Regions from separate parts of the Cytobacillus sp. FSL R7-0696 genome, predicted to be linked through region 1. Evidence: riboswitches for the same ligand, from Rfam matches in the RefSeq annotation. Region 1 holds a riboswitch; each other region holds the start of a gene.
The links. A riboswitch is a leader RNA that binds a small molecule or an ion and turns the genes downstream of it on or off. The one in region 1 is predicted to bind thiamine pyrophosphate.
Positions count from the first base shown of each region.

Region 2: another riboswitch for thiamine pyrophosphate. It lies ahead of thiT (energy-coupled thiamine transporter ThiT); the one in region 1 lies ahead of thiW (energy coupling factor transporter S component ThiW).
Region 3: another riboswitch for thiamine pyrophosphate. It lies ahead of tenA (thiaminase II); the one in region 1 lies ahead of thiW (energy coupling factor transporter S component ThiW).

Region 1 covers NZ_JBBOWA010000001.1:3,990,736-3,998,124, forward strand. Annotated here, with positions in the region: gene MKX29_RS20415 (branched-chain amino acid aminotransferase) at 1-682, shown strand, start outside; gene MKX29_RS20420 (nuclease-related domain-containing protein) at 963-1,871, shown strand; gene MKX29_RS20425 (hypothetical protein) at 1,986-2,771, shown strand; gene MKX29_RS20430 (shikimate kinase) at 3,003-3,509, opposite strand; TPP riboswitch at 3,635-3,742, shown strand; TPP riboswitch at 3,786-3,878, shown strand; gene thiW (energy coupling factor transporter S component ThiW) at 3,950-4,471, shown strand; gene thiD (bifunctional hydroxymethylpyrimidine kinase/phosphomethylpyrimidine kinase) at 4,440-5,246, shown strand; gene thiM (hydroxyethylthiazole kinase) at 5,246-6,055, shown strand; gene thiE (thiamine phosphate synthase) at 6,055-6,663, shown strand; gene MKX29_RS20455 (FMN-dependent NADH-azoreductase) at 6,809-7,389, shown strand, end outside.
Region 2 covers NZ_JBBOWA010000001.1:1,367,402-1,374,790, forward strand. Annotated here, with positions in the region: gene MKX29_RS07160 (HelD family protein) at 1-876, shown strand, start outside; gene MKX29_RS07165 (phosphotransferase) at 1,220-2,191, shown strand; gene MKX29_RS07170 (M23 family metallopeptidase) at 3,080-4,054, opposite strand; gene MKX29_RS07175 (hypothetical protein) at 4,082-4,324, opposite strand; TPP riboswitch at 4,460-4,564, shown strand; gene thiT (energy-coupled thiamine transporter ThiT) at 4,666-5,244, shown strand; gene MKX29_RS07185 (helix-turn-helix domain-containing protein) at 5,805-6,035, opposite strand; gene MKX29_RS07190 (DUF2975 domain-containing protein) at 6,046-6,522, opposite strand; gene MKX29_RS07195 (serine hydrolase domain-containing protein) at 7,288-7,389, opposite strand, start outside.
Region 3 covers NZ_JBBOWA010000001.1:3,789,019-3,796,407, forward strand. Annotated here, with positions in the region: gene MKX29_RS19480 (AbgT family transporter) at 1-61, shown strand, start outside; gene MKX29_RS19485 (GNAT family N-acetyltransferase) at 273-1,025, shown strand; gene trhA (PAQR family membrane homeostasis protein TrhA) at 1,145-1,780, opposite strand; TPP riboswitch at 2,133-2,242, shown strand; gene tenA (thiaminase II) at 2,366-3,055, shown strand; gene MKX29_RS19500 (MFS transporter) at 3,356-4,636, shown strand; gene MKX29_RS19505 (peptidoglycan D,D-transpeptidase FtsI family protein) at 4,934-7,069, shown strand.

The DNA.
Region 1 (7,389 bases):
ATTTATTATTTCTACAGAACCTTATTTAGGCGTTGCTCCATCACATCAATACAAATTTATTATTATCATGTCACCAGTCGGTGCCTATTATAAAGAAGGAATTAACCCAGTGAAAATTGCTGTCCAAAGCGAATATGTTCGTGCAGTCAAAGGTGGAACGGGTAATGCCAAAACAGGAGGAAACTATGCTGCTAGCCTAAAAGCTCAAGAAGTAGCAGAACAGGAAGGATATTCACAAGTACTTTGGTTAGATGGCAAGGAAAATAAATATGTGGAAGAAGTAGGAAGCATGAATATTTTCTTTAAAATTAACGGTGAAGTCGTTACACCTGAATTGAACGGAAGCATTTTAGAAGGCGTTACAAGAAACTCTGTTATTGAACTCATTAAAGACTGGGGTATTCCTTTATCTGAGCGTCGTATCTCAATCGATGAGATCTATGAAGCACAAAAAAATGGCACGCTAGAAGAAGCATTCGGAACGGGTACTGCAGCGGTCATTTCACCTGTCGGAGAACTATTCTGGAATAACGAAAAACTGACCATTGGTGGCGGACAAACAGGTGAAATTGCCGGCAAACTTTACGAAACGCTAACAGGAATCCAAAAAGGAAAAGTAGAAGATAAATTTGGTTGGATTGTGAAGGTAGACGAAGAAAAAGCTGTTACGACAGCAATTTAATAGAAGAGAAAGAACCACTTGCCATTGATGGTAAGTGGTTTTTTAAAAGGGTTAGGCTAGAAATGTGGATAGCAGTAAAAGTGGACAAAAACTGAAAGAATAAAGACGAAGTGATGGACTTAGTGAGAAAATGGAATGACTGCATATATTAAAATCACAAAAGGGTTTTACACTTTTTAACAAGCAAATTTGTACTTTCTATTAGAGAAGTTATACAAATTGGTATTTTTTTCATGTGGAAAATTCGTTATAATAGTGTAAAAAGAAAGGATGAAGGAATTTGCCAGACCTAAAACCACTCAAACCCTCTTATCAACTCCGATTATTACGCGTGCTCCATCTTAGATCAAAATTGTCCCCTGAGAATGAACAATATCTCAAAATGTTAGAAAAAGGATATGAAGGAGAAAGTAAATGGCGAGATGATTTGCAGCAACTTTCACCAAAATTCCCCATTCTTTATGATGTATTGCTAGAAATTAATCATACATCCTTCCAAATTGATGCACTCTGTTTAACCCCTCACAAACTCATTGCTTTCGAAGTGAAAAATTATAGTGGTGATTTTTTGGTTCAGGACACTAAATGGTATTCACCAACAAACAAGGAAATTAAAAATCCCCATCTACAAATCCAAAGAAATGAAACCCTCCTACACCAATTCCTTACTAAGCACGAATTAAACATTGCATTTGATTATCTACTTGTTTTTGTTCATCCCGAGTTTATGTTATATGACCGTACAAAGAAACAAAATGTTATTCTTCCACCGCAAATTCCACGATTATTAAGAGAACTAAATCAAATAGACATTCAACACTCTCCATTTCATACAAAAATTGTTCACACTTTTTTGAGTCATCATAAAGAAGAAAAGAATTATGCTAGAAAAATCGATTATTGTACGGAGGATTTGGTAAAAGGAGTGGTTTGTCGAGAGTGCAGTGGGCAGATGAGGCGAGCGAGTTTGCGCAAATTTCATTGCTCAAAATGTAGGAGGAATATTTCATCTTATGATGCATTAAGTGAAGCAATCAATGACTTTATTATTCTTTTTCCATCAGAAAAAGTAACAAAGACGGCGATTTATGATTGGTGTGGAGGAGCAATCAGTAGTTCCGCAATACAACGATTCTTACAAGAGAAATATACACTTAATGGTGGTGGAAATTATTTTTATTATCATTAATGGGTTTTAAAAAAGAAGAAATAGTTGAATTATTTAGTAATGAAGTGAAGTAACAGTACCGTATAGATTGATCGGTATTCTGATGGGTTCAATCTACTAGTAAGCAGTTATAAGTTGAACAAAGGACTTTGTGCACAAAAAAATTTATATGACATCGCAAAAAAGGGGATAGTAAGTCACTCAATAGGAGAATCAGAGAAGAGCGCCTCGCAAAAGGGTTTAGCAAGTCACTCGGAAGGACAAACAGAGATGAGCGCCCCGCAAAAGGGATTAGTAAGTCACTCAGAAAGAAAACCAGAAATGAGCGCCTCGCAAAAGGGTTTAGCAAGTCACTCAGAAAGAAAACCAGAAATGAGCGCCCCGCAAAAGGGTTTAGCAAGTCACTCAAAAGGAGAATCAGAGATGAGCGCCCCGCAAAAGGGTTTAGCGAGTCACTCAGGAAAGAAACCAGAGATGAGCGCCCCGCAAAAGGGATTAGTAAGTCACTCGGAAGGAGAAACAGAGATGAGCGCCTCGCAAAAGGGTTTAGCAAGTCCCTCAGAAAGGAAACTAAAGATGAGCGCCTCGCAAAAGGGTTTAGCAGATCCCTCAGAAAGAAAACCAGAGATGAGCGCCCCGCAAAAGGGTTTAGCAAGTCCCTCAGAAAGGAAACTAAAGATGAGCGCTCCGCAAAAGGGGTTAGTAAGTCCCTCGGAAAGAAAACCAGAGATGAGCGCCCCGCAAAAAGGGTTAGCAAGTCCCTCAGAAAGGAAACTAAAGATGAGCGCTCCGCAAAAGGGATTAGCAAGTCCCTCAGAAGGGAAACTAAAGATGAGCGCTCCGCAAAAGGGTTTAGCAAGTCCCTCAGAAGGTAAACCAGAGATGAGCGCCCCGCAAAAGGGATTAGCAAATCACTCGTAAAGAAAATCAGAGATGAGCGCCCCGCAAAAGGGTTTAGTAAGTCCCTCGGAAAGAAAACCAGAGATAAACGCCCCGCAAAAAGGAGTTATTTAGCAATTTATTAAGAACCAAACACAAATGAAAGCCGAGCAAGGGAGTGCCCGGCTTTCATAAATTCGTTTAGGATAATGCGAAATACTTAGATAGTAGAAGAAACATCCTAATGAACCATAACCATAATCATCACTAGCTTTATCTTATCCCACTAATAATCAATTCAGCAGCTTCTTCAGCTGTTTTCCCGTCAACATTGATTTTTAGATGATATGGTTGATAATGAGCTTGTCTTTCTTTGTATAGATGATACATTTCATCAGTAGAAAGACCATTTAATTTCGGTCTTGTATCTTTAATCAATGGGTATCGGTCAAGCCACTTTTCCCATGAGAGCTCGATAAGGACAACGGTACTGTTTTGTAAACATATTTCGCGGTTCTTACTGTTTAAAAAGGCACCGCCGCCTAATGAAAGAATCTGTTTTTCTTCGGCAGATAGTTGTTCAATCAACTCGCTTTCAGCTTTTCGAAAAACTTCTTCACCATGATCAAGGAAAATTTTTGAAGTTGACATCTTGAACTGTTGTTCAATACGTTCATCCGTGTCGATTAAACCCCACTGTAATTTCTTTGCTAATTCCGTTCCTATGGATGTCTTTCCGACCCCCATAAACCCAATAAGTACAATACTCTTATCTTCCATAGACTGTCCTCCCGAATGTTATATAAATATCATATCATAACGTTTTATGTCGCAACATCGTTTCTATCCCATGTTTTTTATTTTCATTTCTATCATTTCATGTTATATTGACATCATATATTATAAGTTTTCACTGGGGGTGCCTTCACATAGAGGCTGAGATTGAATGCCGTTCAAAACCCTTTGAACCTGATCTGGTTTGTACCAGTGGAGGGAAGTGTGTCGATGTAGTCGTCCTCGCTTCCTTTTGGAAGTAGAGGATTTTTTTTATATATGAATAAATGCTAGGGGTGCCAAATACTTGGCTGAGATGAACCCTTTGAACCTGATCTAGTTAATACTAGCGTAGGGAAGCGAGTGACGTCATACATATCATGATGACCAAAGCCGCTTATACAAACTAGCGGCTTTTTTATTTTTATCGAAAGGAGGAAAGGTCTATGAATAAAATCCAAAAAATGACGATGACGGCAACGATTGCAGCCATCACTACTGTGTCGAGTAGTCTCATTTTTATTCCGATTGGAATAGCGAAAATTTTTCCGATTCAGCACTTGGCGAATGTATTATCTGCTGTACTTCTTGGACCATGGTATGCCGTTAGTCAAGCGTTTCTTTCATCTACATTGAGAAATATGATGGGGACAGGAAGTGTTTTTGCCTACCCCGGGAGTATGATTGGCGCATTACTTGCAGGGTTCCTTTATCAAAAAACGAAAAAAATTGGCTTCTCAGCACTAGGTGAAGTCGTTGGAACAGGAATGATAGGGGCAGTAGCGACTTATCCGATTAGTACATTACTTTTAGGACAAGAAGCCACCCTTTTCGGATTTCTACCAGCATTTATGGTGAGCTCGTTTACTGGAGCAATTTTAGGATATGGTTTATTAAGAGTATTAATAAAGAATAAAGCTATTGGAGGTTACATCAATGAAAACAGCATTAACGATCGCAGGTTCTGATTCAGGAGGAGGAGCTGGGATTCAAGCAGATCTTAAAACTTTTTCCGCCAATGGTGTGTTCGGCATGTCTGTCATTACGGCGATTACCGCTCAAAATACAGTAGAGGTACGATCGGTACAGGATATTGAAATCAATATTATAAAAGACCAAATAGAAGCTGTGTTTGATGATATCCAAGTTGATGCTGTCAAAATCGGGATGTTGTCATCTAGTGAGACTGTAAAAATCGTCGCAGACCGTTTAAATCATTATAGTCCAAAAGTGATTGTGTTAGATCCTGTTATGGTTTCGAAAGGTGGACATCATCTTTTAAAGGAACAAGCTATTGAGGCATTAAAAGCGAAGATGTTACCACTTGCGACTGTAATTACGCCAAACATTCCTGAGGCTGAAGTACTTTCGGGTATGACGATTCGCACGGTTGAAGACATGGAGCAAGCTTGTAAAAAGTTATATGAATTAGGGCCAAAAGCCGTCTTATTAAAAGGTGGACATTTAGAAGGAGAACCGAATGACTTATTATGGGATGGTCAAAGTTTCAACTGGTTTAATGGTAGAAGAGTAGAGACAAAAAACACCCATGGTACAGGTTGCACTCTCTCATCTGCCATTGCTGCCGGGTTAGCAAAAGGGGAAGAACTTATTGAGGCCATACAGTCTGCGAAAAATTATATTTCCATAGCGATTGAGCATAGCCTAGCACTCGGTCATGGGCATGGTCCGACAAATCATTTTTATGAGTTATACAACAAAGCAAAGATGGAGGAAAGATAATGGCGATTTCAAGTGAAGCAGTTGAGAGAGTCTTTCAGCAGTTACAAGAACAAACCCCACTCATTCATCATTTAACAAATACAGTAACTATTAATGATTGTGCCAATGTGACCCTAGCAATGGGCGGTTCACCTGTTATGGCCACCCAACTCTTAGAAGTAGAAGAAATGGCTATGATGGCAGATGGGCTCGTAATTAATTTTGGTACTATTAATGATGCAATGTTTGCGGCGATGATTAAAGCTGGACAAACAGCCAATCAAAAAGGGATTCCAGTAATATTTGATCCAGTGGGTGTTGGTGCAACCACTTATCGCACAAATAAGGCAAAGGAGTTAATTAGCACAATAAAAGTGTCCATTATTCGTAGCAATGCTTCTGAAATTTCAGCTCTTATTGGTAAGAATACAAAAACGCGTGGTGTTGATGCAGGGGCAATTGAAATGGCACCTGAAGCACTTGCAAAGGAGGCAGCCGAAGTTCTAAACTGTCTCATTGTTATTAGTGGGAAAGAAGACGTCATTACAGATGGTAGGCAATTCGTTGTGATTGATAATGGAGATTCCCTTTTGACGAAGGTAACTGGAACTGGCTGCATGACAGCTTCATTAGTAGCAACTGCTGCTGCTGTTTCAGAAAATTGGTTTGACGGGGCTGTTATTGGTATGGCTACTATGAGTCTAGCAGGGGAAATCGCAGCAAAGAGCTTACATGCCGGTGAAGGGTTAGGTTCATTTCGAGTGAAGCTAATGGATACGATTAGTACAATGAATGCAGCCACTTGGCTAGAAGGAGTGAGGCAAAACTAATGGATTACCGTTTATATTTAGTCACAGATGATAAAATAGCAAACAATGAATTATATGATATTGTTCGAAGTGGTGTAAAAGGTGGTGTGACCATCGTTCAATTAAGAGAGAAGACAGCGGATGGTCAACCCTTTTATGAAAAGGCGAAAACATTACAATCTATATTAAAGCCATTGGATATTCCACTGATTATTAATGATAGAGTAGACATCGCTTTAGCGGTAGGTGCAGCAGGTGTGCATGTGGGACAAGATGATCTGCCATGTGCTGTCGTTAGAAAGATTGTTCCTGATGATATGGTAGTTGGTATCTCTGTATCTAATGTAGAAGAAGCGAAACTTGCTCAAGAACAAGGAGCAAATTATGTTGGAATAGGTTCGGTGTTTCCGACAATTTCTAAATCTGATGCTGATTTATTAGCACCAGGTATGCTCGAGGAAATCATTGCAGCGATTGATATTCCTGCTGTCGCTATTGGTGGTATTCAACTAGAAAACATAAAAATGCTTAAAAATCGAGGGTTAGCAGGTGTTTCTGTTGTCTCAGCAATTAGTAAATCTAAAAATCCAGAAAAGTCAGCTCGAGATTTACTTCAATTATTCCTTTAGACCTAAAAAATATCATAAGTGTAGTTAAAGAGAACTTATTCCATTGACAAGATACTATTAATATACTAAAATTACTTTTGGTTCGAGATATTTCATTTTAGTGTATTTCGGATAAATTATTACGACATTCGGAGGTCTTCACATAATGGCAAAAGTTCTATTTGTAAACGCAAGTGATCGTCCAGTTGAAGCTGGAATTTCTGTAAAAATGTATCATGCATTTTTACAATCATATAAAGAATCAAATCCATCAGATGATATTACGGAATTGAATCTTTTTGAAGAAAACATGCCTTACTATGGTAATGATGCAATCAATGGTACTTTTAAAAAGAACCAAGGGTTGGAATTAACTGCTGCAGAAGAAAAGGGTGCGGCGTTAGTTGAGAAGTATTTAAATCAGTTCTTTGATGCTGATAAAATCGTTTTCGCATTCCCACTTTGGAATTCAACTGTACCAGCTCCATTGATCAGCTATGTTTCTTACTTAGCTCAAGCAGGTAAAATGTTTAAATATACTGCTGAAGGTCCAGTAGGATTTGCTGGCGACAAGAAAGTGATGCTTTTAAACGCTAGAGGTTCTGATTATTCACTAGAAGGTATGGCTGCTGGCGAAATGGCAGTTAACTTAGTAAAAACAATTATCAGCCTTTGGGGCATTACTTCTCCTTCAGAAGTTGTGATTGAAGGACATAACCAATACCCAGATCGTACACAAGATATTAT
Region 2 (7,389 bases), 2.6 Mb from region 1:
AAAAAAATCCCTTCAAAAATTGAATTAAAAAAGCGACTTAGCAGCTATTTAAAATTTAGTGATGCCCAATCTATTTATATACACTTTTTTAACGTGATCAATAATTGTGATGCATTAAATTGGAGTAAAGAAAGACTAGAATATCAAGATGTCTTTCCATATATATATTGTATCTACTATTTTGAGGGTATCCAGTCTTTTGACTTAGTTAAGCATTTAGTTATTGATGAAATGCAAGATTACAGTCCCGTTCATTACGCTGTGATAAATAAATTATTTAGGTGTAAGAAAACAATCTTAGGTGATTTTGGTCAAATGTTGAATCCTTTTAGTTTAAATTCCGATAAATCATTCAGTAACATATTTGATAGCATGGAATTTGTAGAATTGATAAAAAGCTATCGATCGTCTTATGAAATTATCGAGTTTGCGAAGCAATTTATGCCGGATTACTCCATCGAAGCAATTGATCGCCATGGAGAAAAACCAGAAATTATAGCGTATACAAACCAGCATTCTTTGATTGTTGAATTACAAAGATTGATCAGCCAGTTCCAAAATAACTCGTTTAATCGTTTAGGTATCTGTAAAAGCGAAGCACAAGTAAATCAATTATATGATGAACTAAAACAGTTTTTTACACTTAATAAACTAAGTGATACCAGTGAAACATTTGAGCAAGGGATAACCGTAACAACAATCCAATTAGCTAAAGGATTGGAATTTGATGAGGTAATCATTCCTTTTGCAAATGCTGATATATATAAGTCGAAATTTGACAAAGGCTTATTGTATATCGCAGTAACTAGAGCGATGCATAAGTTGACTGTACTGCACAAGAAAAACGAATTAACTCCTTTAATGAAAGACGTGTAAAAACTACCCCATTCTAAAAAAGATTGGGGTTTTCTCTTTTTATCAATCAATTGTCACTATTCTCCCCCTTTAGCAACTAACTAGAAGAAATTCCCTTTATTTAAAGAAATAAAGTAACTATCAACCAACCAGAGCAGACTAATATAAAAACTATAACTATGTGTAAAGAAACTATCTAGAGGAAATAACTTAGTTATTACCGTTTTGTTTTACTTGATATTACTCTATATGCTTTATAGAATATTAATCAGATTAATGAAGGAGGATTTTTGTTTGAATAACTTATGTTTAAGTCTGGTTCATAGCTTTTCTCAAAAATAATTCATCGAGGAGAGTGTAATTAATGAACTTTTATATAATGAAAGATATACTGAACGAACAGTTCGATTTAAAAATTACTCACATGACACAACTTACCGATCATAATATATCTGCAACCTATTATTTAAATACAGCTAAAGGAAGTTACGTTCTAAAACGTATTCCTTCCTATATTCAAGATACCGAAATAGAAGGCAAATTGGTTAAGTACCTTTACGAAAACGAAATTCCTGTAGCACAAGTTATTAAATCTAATCAAGGAACTTATTCATTCTCCATAAACGGGGAAAAATACCACTTACAAGAATATATAGATGGGGAAATTTATGACTTAAATAATGGAACTGACTGGTTTAAGGATGTATCCGCTCAAAATTTAGGAAAAATTCAACATGTATTATCTCAAACCCCCAAATTAAAAACAGGAATGATTAATAAAGAATTGTTTACTAACGGTCAAATTATTAAGGCAAAAAAATCCTACCTCAGGACTTTTAAAAAAGCACAACAGTCAAACGATACGACAACTATGAAAGATATTATTAACCGATTAGAGTATCTAGATACAATTAATAACTATACGTTTGATTATTCTAAGTTTACATGTACTAATTCGCATGGAGATTATTATACTTCTCAAATCATATGTAAGGAAACAAAATTGTATACAATTGATTGGACAGACGCCTGTCATTTACCTGCATGTTGGGAAGTAATGATGTCTTTCGCTTATGCGGACCCTGTTGCTAAGAGTGGAAAAATTGAATCTAATGCTTTTAAACGTTATATAGATAACTATTCAAAATGGTTTACCTTGACTAAGTACGATTTGTTCCATATGCCGTATCTGTATTTCTTTCAGCTAGCTGTCAGTAATTTTTACGAACCATATGGAAAGTTACCAAAAGAATATTTAAAAATTGCTAGGCTGACAACAAAGCAGTTAGCATGGCTAAATAAGAATGTTGATTCTTTAGCCATGAAGTTAGTTTAAAAAACGCAATCTTTTGTCTTGTCCCTGTCAAGTAGACAACATAAAAAGCTGAACAGTGAACGTGTGTCGATATTCAATCGGCGCACGTTTATTTAGTTTCATATGACTACGTTTAGAATGATCATTACCTAGAGCTTATTCTACTTTTGTTTAACACTTATTCAGTTTTGAGTGTGGAGAGGTTCTATAATTATATGAAAAAAACAAGTTGCCTTAGGGTTTATACGAATCGGGTCCTAGCTTTAAGATTGGTAAAGGTATTTTGCCAAGCGTTATCGCACAATTACAAGCAACTCATGATCAATTATCTTATCATGTAACAATTGGCAATACCGAATAAGTAATTGATAGTGGCAGGCACCCTAAGAAGTAGACATCGGCTTGTGGAAGGGCAAACCTATGCGAAAGAGTTGTTCAGGCCCCCTTTGCAGAAGATTGCTTATTGACCTTCTGTTCACCCACATATGGAAAGGCATTTTCATTCGATAGAGGATTTATATGACCAAGAGTAGGGCATGAAAAAGGCACCTGATTGAATTACATCAAATTAGCGTCAAATCGACGTTCATCAGCTCTACACAAGGTATAAAGAGGAATGTAAAAAGTAGCTTAGACGCTCCTTATTTTCCGAGGTAACTATAAAAGATGAGTTGACATACGGCCTGTAGAAGCTGGAAGGCTTTAAGAAAAACATTCCTTCTCTTATGTGTTGATCAAAGGAACGAACTTGAATCACAGTATCCAGTTATTAGTTGATACGTTAAAAAACCGCACTGAGACTTACGAAAAGAGCATTATCAAACCACTTTTTTTGCGATTTAAATAAATGGTTGATTGAATTGCGGGCAAGGAGGCCTGCACAAGCGACCTCCATTTAACTGTATTTCTCTATTTAAAAAGCTGGATAATTGCTCTGGGAACGGCAAAAACATAGTCTGCTATTGTCATCGTATTTTCAACCTTGTCGAACTTCTCTTCGAATCGATTAAGATATTTTGTTAAATGATTTGTTACGATTTCTCCTTGAATCGGTTCTACACCATTTTTAAAACGAATGCGAACTGATTTTCCTTTATGAAGATCTTCTGAATCCATGATTTGAAAATGGATATGCGCTTCAGAAGAGTTACCCGAGTTCCCACATTTGCCAAGTAATTGTTTTTGAAGAACTTCCTCTCCTTCTTGGACAATGATACTGTCTTTTTTAAAATGAGCAATCATACTATATTCCTTATGCGCATGCTCTATCACAATATAGTTGCCTGGGGGGTGTTCTTCATCCATCTGCCCTGGAATATTATCATCGAGACCATCAACCACTTTTATTACTTTGCCATTTTGAGGGGCGATAACTTCCTCTGCAAATGCGTAATAACTCTCATTTTTTTCAGGTCTACCATTATATGTAGAGCCATCCTTCACCTTTAATAGATCATACGCGTACCTTTGATGTTCATATACGTAATGGTAATTAATAAATTCATTTGTGCCACCCCAGAAAACAAACCAATCATCCATCACTGGCATAATGTATTCATTCTTTGTATAAATCTTATCTGTTTCTGGAAAGACAAAGTAGGGTTTCAAATAGAAACTGACAATTGTATATTTATCATCGAAACCAACCACAACTGCTTTTGCTTTTGAGTTATCTACCCATACGAACTGACCAATGCCTAAGACATCCGTCCGTGACGTAAGATGATAACTACGCACACCTTCATTAAAAGCTGCGCTCATCTCAATAAATGCCGATAATGAAACCATTCCTTGAAACACTTTTGAAGTTGCTTCATAAATTGTTTTAAAATCTTCTCTTAACCAATGATCTATAAACCTATCAGGATCCATTGACCCGACCATTCCATCTACCCCCTAGGTTTCTATTCTTTATATAGAAGAGAAAATCAAACGATTCTCAAGAAATATTTTGCAGTTAATAGTTAAAAAACCACCAATAGTTACTTTAATTCGACTTGAATCTTCTAACTTTCCTTCCAAATCTCCTCTTATAGCAAGTCCTAAATTTTCATCCTGTAATTCGCCATTTACATATAGCTTTTCACCATTAATCCAGTAATTCTCAACTAGTATATGATCTCCCTGATGGTTCACTTCAAAAACCTTCTTCATGTAAATCACTCCTCGTTTATTTTTACGACTAACTCGGGAATAAGTTTCACAAATAATCTGTTTTTCTCTTACCAAAAAAAAGATTCTTGAATTATGATGAAAGTCATAGTATATTCTAACCGAGGATAAATTTAATATTTCCACAAGGGGAGCCTAATATGGCTGAGAGTGAGCGAGTTCGTTCTGACCCTAAGAACCTGTTAGATAATGCTAGCGTAGGGATCGTGGTTTTGGATATGAGCAATACTAGGCATCCATCACCGCCTATGTATTGCTTTTTTTCATAAAAAAGTAATACAGGTTTACTCGTTCGCTTCTCTTTTCGGAGAAGGAGGAAAAACATGAAACAAAATAAAACACTTTTTATGGTGGAAATTGCTATATTTGCAGCTTTGGCATTATTACTTGATTTCTTATCGGGCTTACTGATGGGGAGATTTTGGCCACAAGGTGGGTCCATCTCACTTGCTATGGTACCGGTTTTCTTAATGGCCTTTCGTTGGGGTATTAAAGGTGGCGTCTTAACGGGCTTATTATTAGGAGGACTACAAATCTTAACAGGAGCTGTTCCTTTTCATTTCGCCTCATGGATCATTGACTATTTCGTAGCCTTTGCTGTTGTCGGACTCGCAGGCATCTATATGAAAAAAGTTGTACAAAATTATCAAGACGGCCAATTTGGCAAAGCAAACATGTATGTTATTAGTGGCGTTTTCTTAGGAAGTTTCTTACGCTTTTTATGCCATTATTTATCAGGCATTATCCTATTTGGTGCCTATGCTCCGGCAGATCAACCTGTCGCACTTTACTCACTCGTATATAACGGAACATATATGCTACCTACCTTTATCGTATGTGCCTTAGTCGTTGTCATGCTTTACACAACAGCCAATAAGGTCCTTCTGAAAAAAGCATATTAATCATCTAAAGGCTCTGGGGGAAACTCAGGGCCTTTTTTTAAGATAACTTTTTGGGAGATTTTCGCACGATGATGGAACTGAGGAATCAGGGTGGCATGTACATCGCCATGATATTCAGTAAGATAACCATGCAATCGACTCTTCACAATACTTCCAAAATGAAAGCGTCAAAAGCAGCTAGGCAAACCTCCATCATCTCTTCTATTTTCTGGCCGGCCATGATGATCCGAAGAAGACCATGATTTATACAACGCCGAATCTGCAGGAAGTTGGCAACCGACTCGATAGTTTATATCACGAAGTAGATTGAGTGTGATAGGAGAAATTTTATTAATATCGAATATAAAGGAAACGCAAACGAAATGAGCTAATGATACACATCATTAGCTCATTTGAATTCCCCTTTATGCCGATATAAGAGTGCCTCTTCATGATTCCTCTCAATCGAAATAACAGAAATTTTAATGCTGTAGAAATTGGGCTTTTTAATATTGTAATTTCTTAACGTTGTAAAATCGCATTTTCCTGACGCTACCCCGATTATGGAATAAATTTATTTTCTATACTTTATTATTCTTGAGTTCTTCGTCGCTTTTGTACTCCAATATGTCGCCTGGCTGACATTCCAAAGCCTTACAAATGGATTCTAAAGTGGATAACCGAATCGCTTTTGCCTTTCCATTTTTCAAAATAGAAAGATTAGCCATCGTGATTCCAACCCTCTCCGAAAGTTCTGTGACGCTCATTTTCCTTTTCGCCAACATCACATCGATATTAATTATAATCGCCAATTCCTTCACCTCAGACCGTTAAATCATTTTCTGATTTTATATTTATCGCTTCTTGTAAAAGCCTTTCCAGAACTGCAGCGAATACTGCAATTACCATCGAAGCAAAGATAGGGACCATTCCGATTATTGCACCACCTGGGGCATCGTCTACTTGAGCTAACATAAAAACGAATGGCAAAATTGCCACATATAAGATACTGAATATGGTTGCACAGAGTTTTATATGCTTCAAAGCTTTTACGGAAATTTGCGAAAAAGCTTGATTCTTGTCAATATAACTTAAAAGCTTAAAAGCTTTATAAAGTGCAATGTAAAAGGGAATTGCCGATAAATACATTCCGATTACAATGGGATATAACATATAGGCATAATCTGGATTTGCCGGATTATTAGGTAACCAAATCAACCCAATTATACCCAAGGAAAAAACGGGAGTACCAATAAAGAAAACGGCTATTTTTAAAAAGAGTGTTGAACCACGTTTCATAAAAAGCACCTCACTTATTTATTTCTATTTGATTTTAATATAAAATTTATCGTTTCACAATATTTTTTTGTTCCTAATCATTATTAATTTGTTGTTATAATCTTTGAATTTTAGACAAATATAAAAAAGCATTCCTTATTACAAAGAAATGCTTTAACTATTGGATTTATAAATCGTTCAACAAATTAGAAAGTATCTCATTTTCGAACATTCAATTATCTTCATTATTATACTTTTGTTCATTTAAAAAAGAGCAGTAAAGCGAACCTCATGTAATAATACACCTTGCAATACAAACCTTTCTTGACAAAGAAATATACAGCGCCCATACATTCTAGTAAACATAACGTCTCATTTATCGGGAATTCCAAAAAGCTAGAACCCTTGTGGGAACTGGCTTTTCGTTTGCGCTTTTGTTAGCCATGAAATATACATGCCAACAAACAGTGATAAAGCACGAATTGTTCTTTATAAAAAATGAATGAAAATATGTATAAAATCCTCGCACATCTCTCTCATTTAATGTGTTATTTTTACACAAAACGGAATATTGTATGTGTAGTTTGAAATAGAGCTTGAGCAAAAACACTTCGTAAATCCTTATTTTACGGTAAAAAAGAAGAATTCATTTTGAAGAAAGATTAATCAAAATGGATTCTTCTATACCAATTTTAAGGTTGTTTTTTATAAAAGAGTTTGATCATTTTCTGCCTGTGTTACTCCACAAACGTGCCCTTTAACTGAATATAAGAAGTCGCATTTCTTTCATTTAATTTTACTCAATTGGTTTATTACTTTCATTAACATAAATTTGACACCTTTTCTTTCATAAGAAAAGTCATTAAAAGTACCAATTAAATAGGTATC
Region 3 (7,389 bases), 200 kb from region 1:
GCTTGTATTATTTGGTTTACTTGGTATTCCGTTTGGTCCAGGGGTGGGAATGTTTCTCTAATATTTTATTAATGCTAAATGATTAAAGTAGAATGACTCTCGCTTTCTGAGTGAGAGTCATTTTGTCTTTTGCATAAAAATCTTATTAGGATAAGTATAAAAGAAGCTATAATTGTTAATATAGACATGTTATTTTGGAGTTCAAATCAGTTATTCTTTTAATATTTTGTCTTACTATTACCCAAAAATTTAGTAAGAGGGTGGGTTTATTAATGGTTAGTTTCAGAGATATACACGATGATGGTAATTTAATAGCAGAGAAAGCCAACTTTGAACACTATGGCACAAAACAGTTCTATTTTAAATATGATGCAAACTTTATTCAATTTAAAATAAATCCTAGTTTGCAAGTATTTCAACTGGCACAGAGGTATTTAGAAGACTATCAGAAAGAGCATAAACAAGAACATTTGAAGTTTTATTTACCAGCAGACGAAATGATTCAAGAGGATGTTTTATTATACCTTTATCAACAATTTTATACGATCGGGTGTCAGGAGTTATATGAAATTAAACCTCTTCAATTTATCTATAAAGATAGAAAGAACGAAATCGTGGTTGAGGAAGTGACAAATGATAATTTACGAGAATATCTACTATTGCAGAGAAACTTTGATCAAGATTATGGTGAGGAATATGTGAATCTTAATAGAAGCATGCATTCCTATCATTATAATGCAAAAGATACGTTACAGTTACTCGCATATGATCATGGTGTGCCAGCAGGTTCATTACAAGTATTTTTTAATAAGTGTACGTGTACAGCTGAAATTGATAATGTAGGTGTGTTACCAGCTCACCGATTAAAGGGGATTGCTGCAAGTTTGCAATATGAAGTAATGAAACGATTTAGCAATCATAGGGTTATACTTGTAGCCGACAGCAATGACACGCCAAAGGATATGTATCGCAAACAAGGGTATAAAAAAGTGAGTTTTCGCTATGAAGTAATGAAGTTATTATAAGTAGTAGTTTTTTTAGATTAAACACGTATTGTCATAAAAACTCAACAAACGGATATTAATAAATCTGCAGGCGGTGAGAGTAGCCATCTGCAGATCATTTATAAAGAAGTAAATTTTGATCATGGTAGAAGCGAGAGAACAGCAAAAAAATGCATAATCGAACCAGCGAGAATAAAAACATGCCACAATGCGTGATGGTACTTAAATCCTCTCCATACATAAAATATTGAACCAGCAGTGTATAGTACGCCACCGATAATGAGGAAAATCATTCCTTGTTTGGGTAAGTGTGTAACCAAGGGCTCCCAGGCAAATATAATTAGCCAGCCCATCAAAACATATAGTAATGTCGAGAAGACTAAAAACTTTTTAACAAAAAAACATTTGAAAACCGTACCAGCAATCGCTAGCCCCCAAACAAGACCAAATAAAGTCCATCCTAAGGGTCCTTTAACTGTTATAAATAGAAACGGTGTGAACGTTCCAGCAATAAAAAAGTAAATGGAAGAATGATCGAGAATCTCAAATACATCCTTTGCTTTTCCAGCAGGTAAACTATGTAGCAAAGTTGATGAGAAATATAAAATAACCATCGTTGTACCAAAAAGAACAAAGCTGACAATATGCCAAGCTGTTCCATATAAGGATGAGAAAACAGTTAAAATGACCAGAGCCGCAATACTTAATAGCGCACCAATTCCGTGTACGATCGCGTTGGCGATTTCTTCTCCCTTTGAAAAAATATGTGTTTCCAAGTAGTATTCACCCATTCTTTATCCAAAATCATAATTCTAGTATAAACATATTTTACGCTGATAAAAAGTCGAAAGCTTTCATTATAAAGAAAAACTTCACCGAACGAAAAGGGGGAAGGGTCTGGTCTAACGGCAGAGAGTTTAAATGCTTGGAGAATATTTGGTGTTATCCATCCTTGAGTCAATGCCAATTTAAGCCGCGGTATTACGTCAGTTGAAGCATTCATCCAACTTGTTTCATAATGGTTACTGAAAGAGAAGCTCGACATTGCTTATTTACTAAACTTGCAGTTTCCATTTAGGTTGACATTTATTGATAAGATGATAACATAACTTTGAAAGCATAATTGAATAAATCCACTAGGGGTGCCTTTAAAAGGCTGAGATTAAAGTGTAATAACTTTAAGACTCTTAGAACCTGATCTGGTTGATACCAGCGTAGGGAAGTGGCGTATATAAATTTAGTTAACATTATAACTATAACTAAATGAATAATGTATACAGTAACCACTTTCTTATAGGAAGTGGTTTTTCGCTTTTCTGGATTTTTTATGCTCGATAAAAAAAAGAGAAGAGGTAGAAATGATGACAACAAAAGAAACGTTTACACAATCGTTAAGGAAAGAAGTACATGATATATGGGAAGCGAATTTTGAACACCCTTTCGTTAAAGGAATTGCTAAGGGAGATTTACCAATTGAGTGTTTCCGCTTTTATGTGTTACAAGATTCTTACTATTTATCACATTTTGCTCGTGTGCAAGCAATCGCTGCTTCTAAAGCAGAGAATTTATATATGACCTCAAGAATGGCCTCGCATGCGCAAGGTACCTATGAAGCTGAACTAGGGTTACATAACAAATTTATGGAGGTATTAAAAGTTTCTGAAGAAGAGTTAAACCAGTTTAAACCCGCTCCTACTGCCTATGCATATACATCCCATTTATATCGTGTAGCAGAGACAGGCACAGTTGGCGAGGTCATCGCTAGTTTGCTTCCGTGTTATTGGATTTATTATGATATTGGGCAGAGCTTTAAAGGGGCAAAACCAAAAGAAGAAATCTATCGTACCTGGATTGATACATACGGTGGAGAATGGTTTGTTAAACTTGTACTGGAACAAATTCATCATCTTGATCGGCTTGCTGAAATGGCATCTGAAACAGAAAAAGAAAAAATGAAAATGGCATTTACCATTAGCTGTCAATATGAATTAGCTTTTTGGGAAATGGCTTATACCCAAGAAAAGTGGCTAAGTGATAAAACATATGCATAAAACTTCATAAATGAAAGCAGGAATAGTGTTAACAGAATAAGGTTAGTTCATACTAACTCAATTCTGTTAACATCATACCCTTTATAATCGTTGTAGTATCAGGTTTGTTTATGGAATAAAGACAATTTGCCGTATCGGATTTTCCTAAAAAGAAGTTCGGACTTCAAAAACTACTCATCTAGTCAATAGAAATGACTTCTACTTCTCCACCCTCATAGACATATAAACTTCCTATATATATATAATGACAATAAGCGTATAATGAGAGACGAATGTTAAATTGAGGAAGGCGTTTTAAAAATGAATAAACAACAAAGTAAGTACAGATGGGTTGTATTTGGTGTTTTACTTTTAGCCTATTTATTTATGGTTAGTCAAAGAACAGCACCTGGTTTAATTACTGATCAATTAATGGAAGAATTTCATTTAACTGCAGCAACGATTGGGCTGATAACGAGTATTCAATTTTTTGCTTATGCTGGATTGCAAATTCCCATCGGATTATTCTCTGATAGATTTGGTCCCAATGTATTTCTAGTCGCTGGAACACTGCTAAACGGGCTAGGTACCATCCTGTATAGTTCGGTAGATAATAGTTATATGCTCATCTTTGCTAGGTTATTATGTGGAATTGGCGATGCTACTATATGGGTCAATTTAGTTCTTGTATTGAGCATTTGGTTCAAGCAGCAGGAGTTTTCGATGCTAGTGGGATTTGCCGGAATGACCGGAAGTTTAGGATTCTTATTAGCAACAGTTCCTTTTAGTTCGACCATTTCTCTATTAGGGTGGCGACTTCCATTTTTAATTGTTGGCATTGTAATATTCACCCTTGGTATGGGGCTTTATGTTGTTTTAATAAAATATCCTAAGAAGAAATTTCAAATGGAAGAAGAAAAAAATCAAAAAGAAACAAATGAACCGTTATTAGTCATCATAAGAAGATTACTTGTCAATCGCCAAGCTTGGGCGACATTCCTTTGTCACTTTGGTGTAGTGGGCACATATATCGGCTTTATTGGCTCTTGGGCAGTTCCCTATGGTATGGACATTTACGGTTTATCACGATCAAGTGCAAGTGAAGTAATTATGTACGGCTTATTTGGTGCCATTATCGGAGCACCATTAACAACCTATCTATCTACTTTTTTTGACAGAGTCAAAGCACCGTATGTCATTGTGCAGATGCTGTCGGTTTCTGCTTGGATCACTTTAGTATTGATGGGTGGAGAGCCACCATATTTATTATTCATTCTTTTATTCGTAATCATAGGTTATGCAAATGGTGCCAGTGCTCTAACCTTTACAGTTGTTAGACAGTCCTTTCATATAAAGGAAGTGGGGCTTATTTCCGGTTTCGCTAATACGGGAGGCTTTCTTAGCGCAGTGTTGCTGCCAGCAATTTTTGGAAAAGTATTGGACCATTTTGCTAATTTTGACGTTATAACCGCTTATCAATATGGACTTTATATTCCTTTAAGCTTTGCGATTATTGGGTTAATTGGAGTATTCATGTTATATGAGCCAACAGTATATCGTCAAAAACTTAAAATGAGTCAAATGAAAAAATCGGTTGGTTAACAATCGATTTTTTTATTTAGCTAATAAAAAATGAAGAACAATCATCACTTAAAAGGCAGTCGAGTGGATACCTGATTTGTTCACCATCTATCGTCTTTAGAGAAATGTTACTGAAAGTGTAAAATTGATCTTTTTTTATCAAATATTTCTTCATAACAATTGAAAAAATTGGATATTTGTTGTAAGATAGTTTATATTATTAATCTAATTTTAATAGATAACATATTTGTGAAATATAATAGTTACATATAGTAATAATTAAGAACATTCATACTTTGATGATTGGTTGTGTTGATGATGGCGGGAGAACAGAGAAGAAAAAAAAGAAATAAAAAAATGGTTTTTCGGATTAATTTAATGTTTTTTGCAGTATTTATACTCTTTTCGATTCTAATCTTCCGCTTAGGTATTGTTCAAATTGTTTACGGAGAGAATTATAAAAAAGAGATTGAACGGGAAGTGGAGGTGCCAGTAGCAAGCACGGCACCTAGGGGGCAGATCTATGATAGTAAAGGAAGACTGGTTGTAGGGAATAAACCCCAATTAGCCATAAGTTATACTCGCTCCCAATCTACAACACAAGAAGAAATGATTCAGACATCAGAGCTTTTAGCGAAGATGATTAAAAAAGACACGGAAGAAGACTTGAAGGCGATTACTGAAAGAGATAAACAAGACTTTTGGATAATAAAGTATCCGAATGAAGCAGCAGAAAAAGTATCGGATAAAGAAAAAGATAAATTGCTAGCAAGTGATATGTCATCAAAAGAAGTAGATGACGAAATATATAAACGAACGCGGGAACGAATAACAGAAGAAGAACTGAATGCTTTTAAGAAGGATGAACTAGAAGTTTTAGCGATATTTCGAGAAATGGCAAGTAGTCGAATGTTGACACCTCATTTTATAAAGAACAAAAATGTCAATGAAGATGAATTTGCTCTTGTTAGTGAGAATCTTCATCTATTACCTGGCATTGATACAACGGTAGACTGGGAACGTTATAATGCTTTGAAAGACGAAGACGGCGAAGTGACATTAAGTTCTGTACTTGGAAATGTTTCAAGTTCAAAAGAGGGCTTACCTAGTGAAATGCTCGAATATTATCAATCTAAAGGTTATAGTCGTAATGATCGTGTCGGCAAGAGTTATTTAGAATTGCAATACGAGTCTGTTTTACAAGGGCAAAAGAAAATCATGAAAAATTACACAGATAAAACAGGTGAAGTAACAAAGCAAGATGTGGTAAGAGAAGGACAAGCAGGAAAAGACCTTGTCTTAACAACTGACATCGAATTCCAACAAGAGGTAGAAAAAATTATTGAAAAGCATGTTCGAAGTCTGAGGGGAAGTAATTACTTTTTAGATCGTGGCTTCGTTTCAGCGATGAACCCACAAACAGGTGAGGTTCTCGCAATGGCTGGCAAACAATTTGTCAAAGATGAAAAAACAGGTGAAACAGAAGTCATGGATTACGCCTTAGGTAATATGACAAGTCAATATTCAATGGGTTCCACTATAAAAGGCGCAACAGTGTTAGCAGGTTACCAAGAAGGGGTAATCTCACCTTGGAGTGTTTTGGTGGATAGACCTTTGTATTTTGACGGAACACAACCTAAACGATCTTGGAATACGGCAGGATTTGGTGCCATTAATGATCTAACGGCCCTTAGGAAATCGTCAAATGTTTATATGTTTTTAATAGCGATGAGAATTGGTGGGCAACAAGAATACATTCCGCGAGGTAAACTTCGTATTGATAAAGATGAAGGTATTAGAAAGTTACGATATAATTTTCACCAGTTCGGTCTTGGGGTGAAAACGGGTATCGACTTACCAGGTGAAGTAACAGGACAATCACCCATTCCTCCTAATGGAGGGAATACGCTTGATTTTGCCATTGGACAATTCGATACTTATAGTCCGCTACAATTGGCACAATATGTATCAACGATAGCAAATGGTGGTTACCGTATGCAACCACAGATTGTGAAGGAAATTCGTGAACCGAATCTCGAGAATAATCAACTTGGTGCGGTTTATCAATCCATTGAGCCAAATGTTTTGAATAAAATTACGATGAAGGATGCATGGATTGAACATGTACAGGATGGGTTTATCCAAGTAGTCAACCATCCGCAGGGAACAGCAAATAGTGGGATTACAAATAAAAAGTACAAGATTGCAGGTAAAACAGGAACAGCCCAAGCTTACTACGGGGGGCCGCTTAAGGTGCAATCAAATCCGGATACTTGGAATTTAACCTTTGTCGGTTACGCGCCGTATGATAACCCTGAAATTGCCATTTCAGTCGTCATTCCATGGTTGTCTTCAGATAAATCCAAGATTAACCTTCATATTGCTGATGAGGTATTTGATGCTTATTTTAAAATGAAGACTAAACAAAAAGACGAAGAAAATGAAGAACTTTAAATAAAAAAGAATAGAGCTTTTGATGTACACCCCGAAAGTCTAACACTCGGGGTGTTTTTTATGGTGAATGATGATGGCGCTATTAAGCAAAAAATTGTTATTCTCTCTTGCTAGGGAAGGTGATTACGCTTCCTTAGCAAAGGTAGTTGGAATCCGTAGTAAAACGATTGTAAGATAATGGGTGTGTGCTTTAAAAAGAGAGGGTGGTTCCCTTAGAAGGACTAACAAAACAAGTCATTCTATTCAATTTAAGGTAAATGTCCTACACTAGAAATTTAAACCAGGAGAATCTTTTGACACAGTTGGTTTTTAAAATTTGG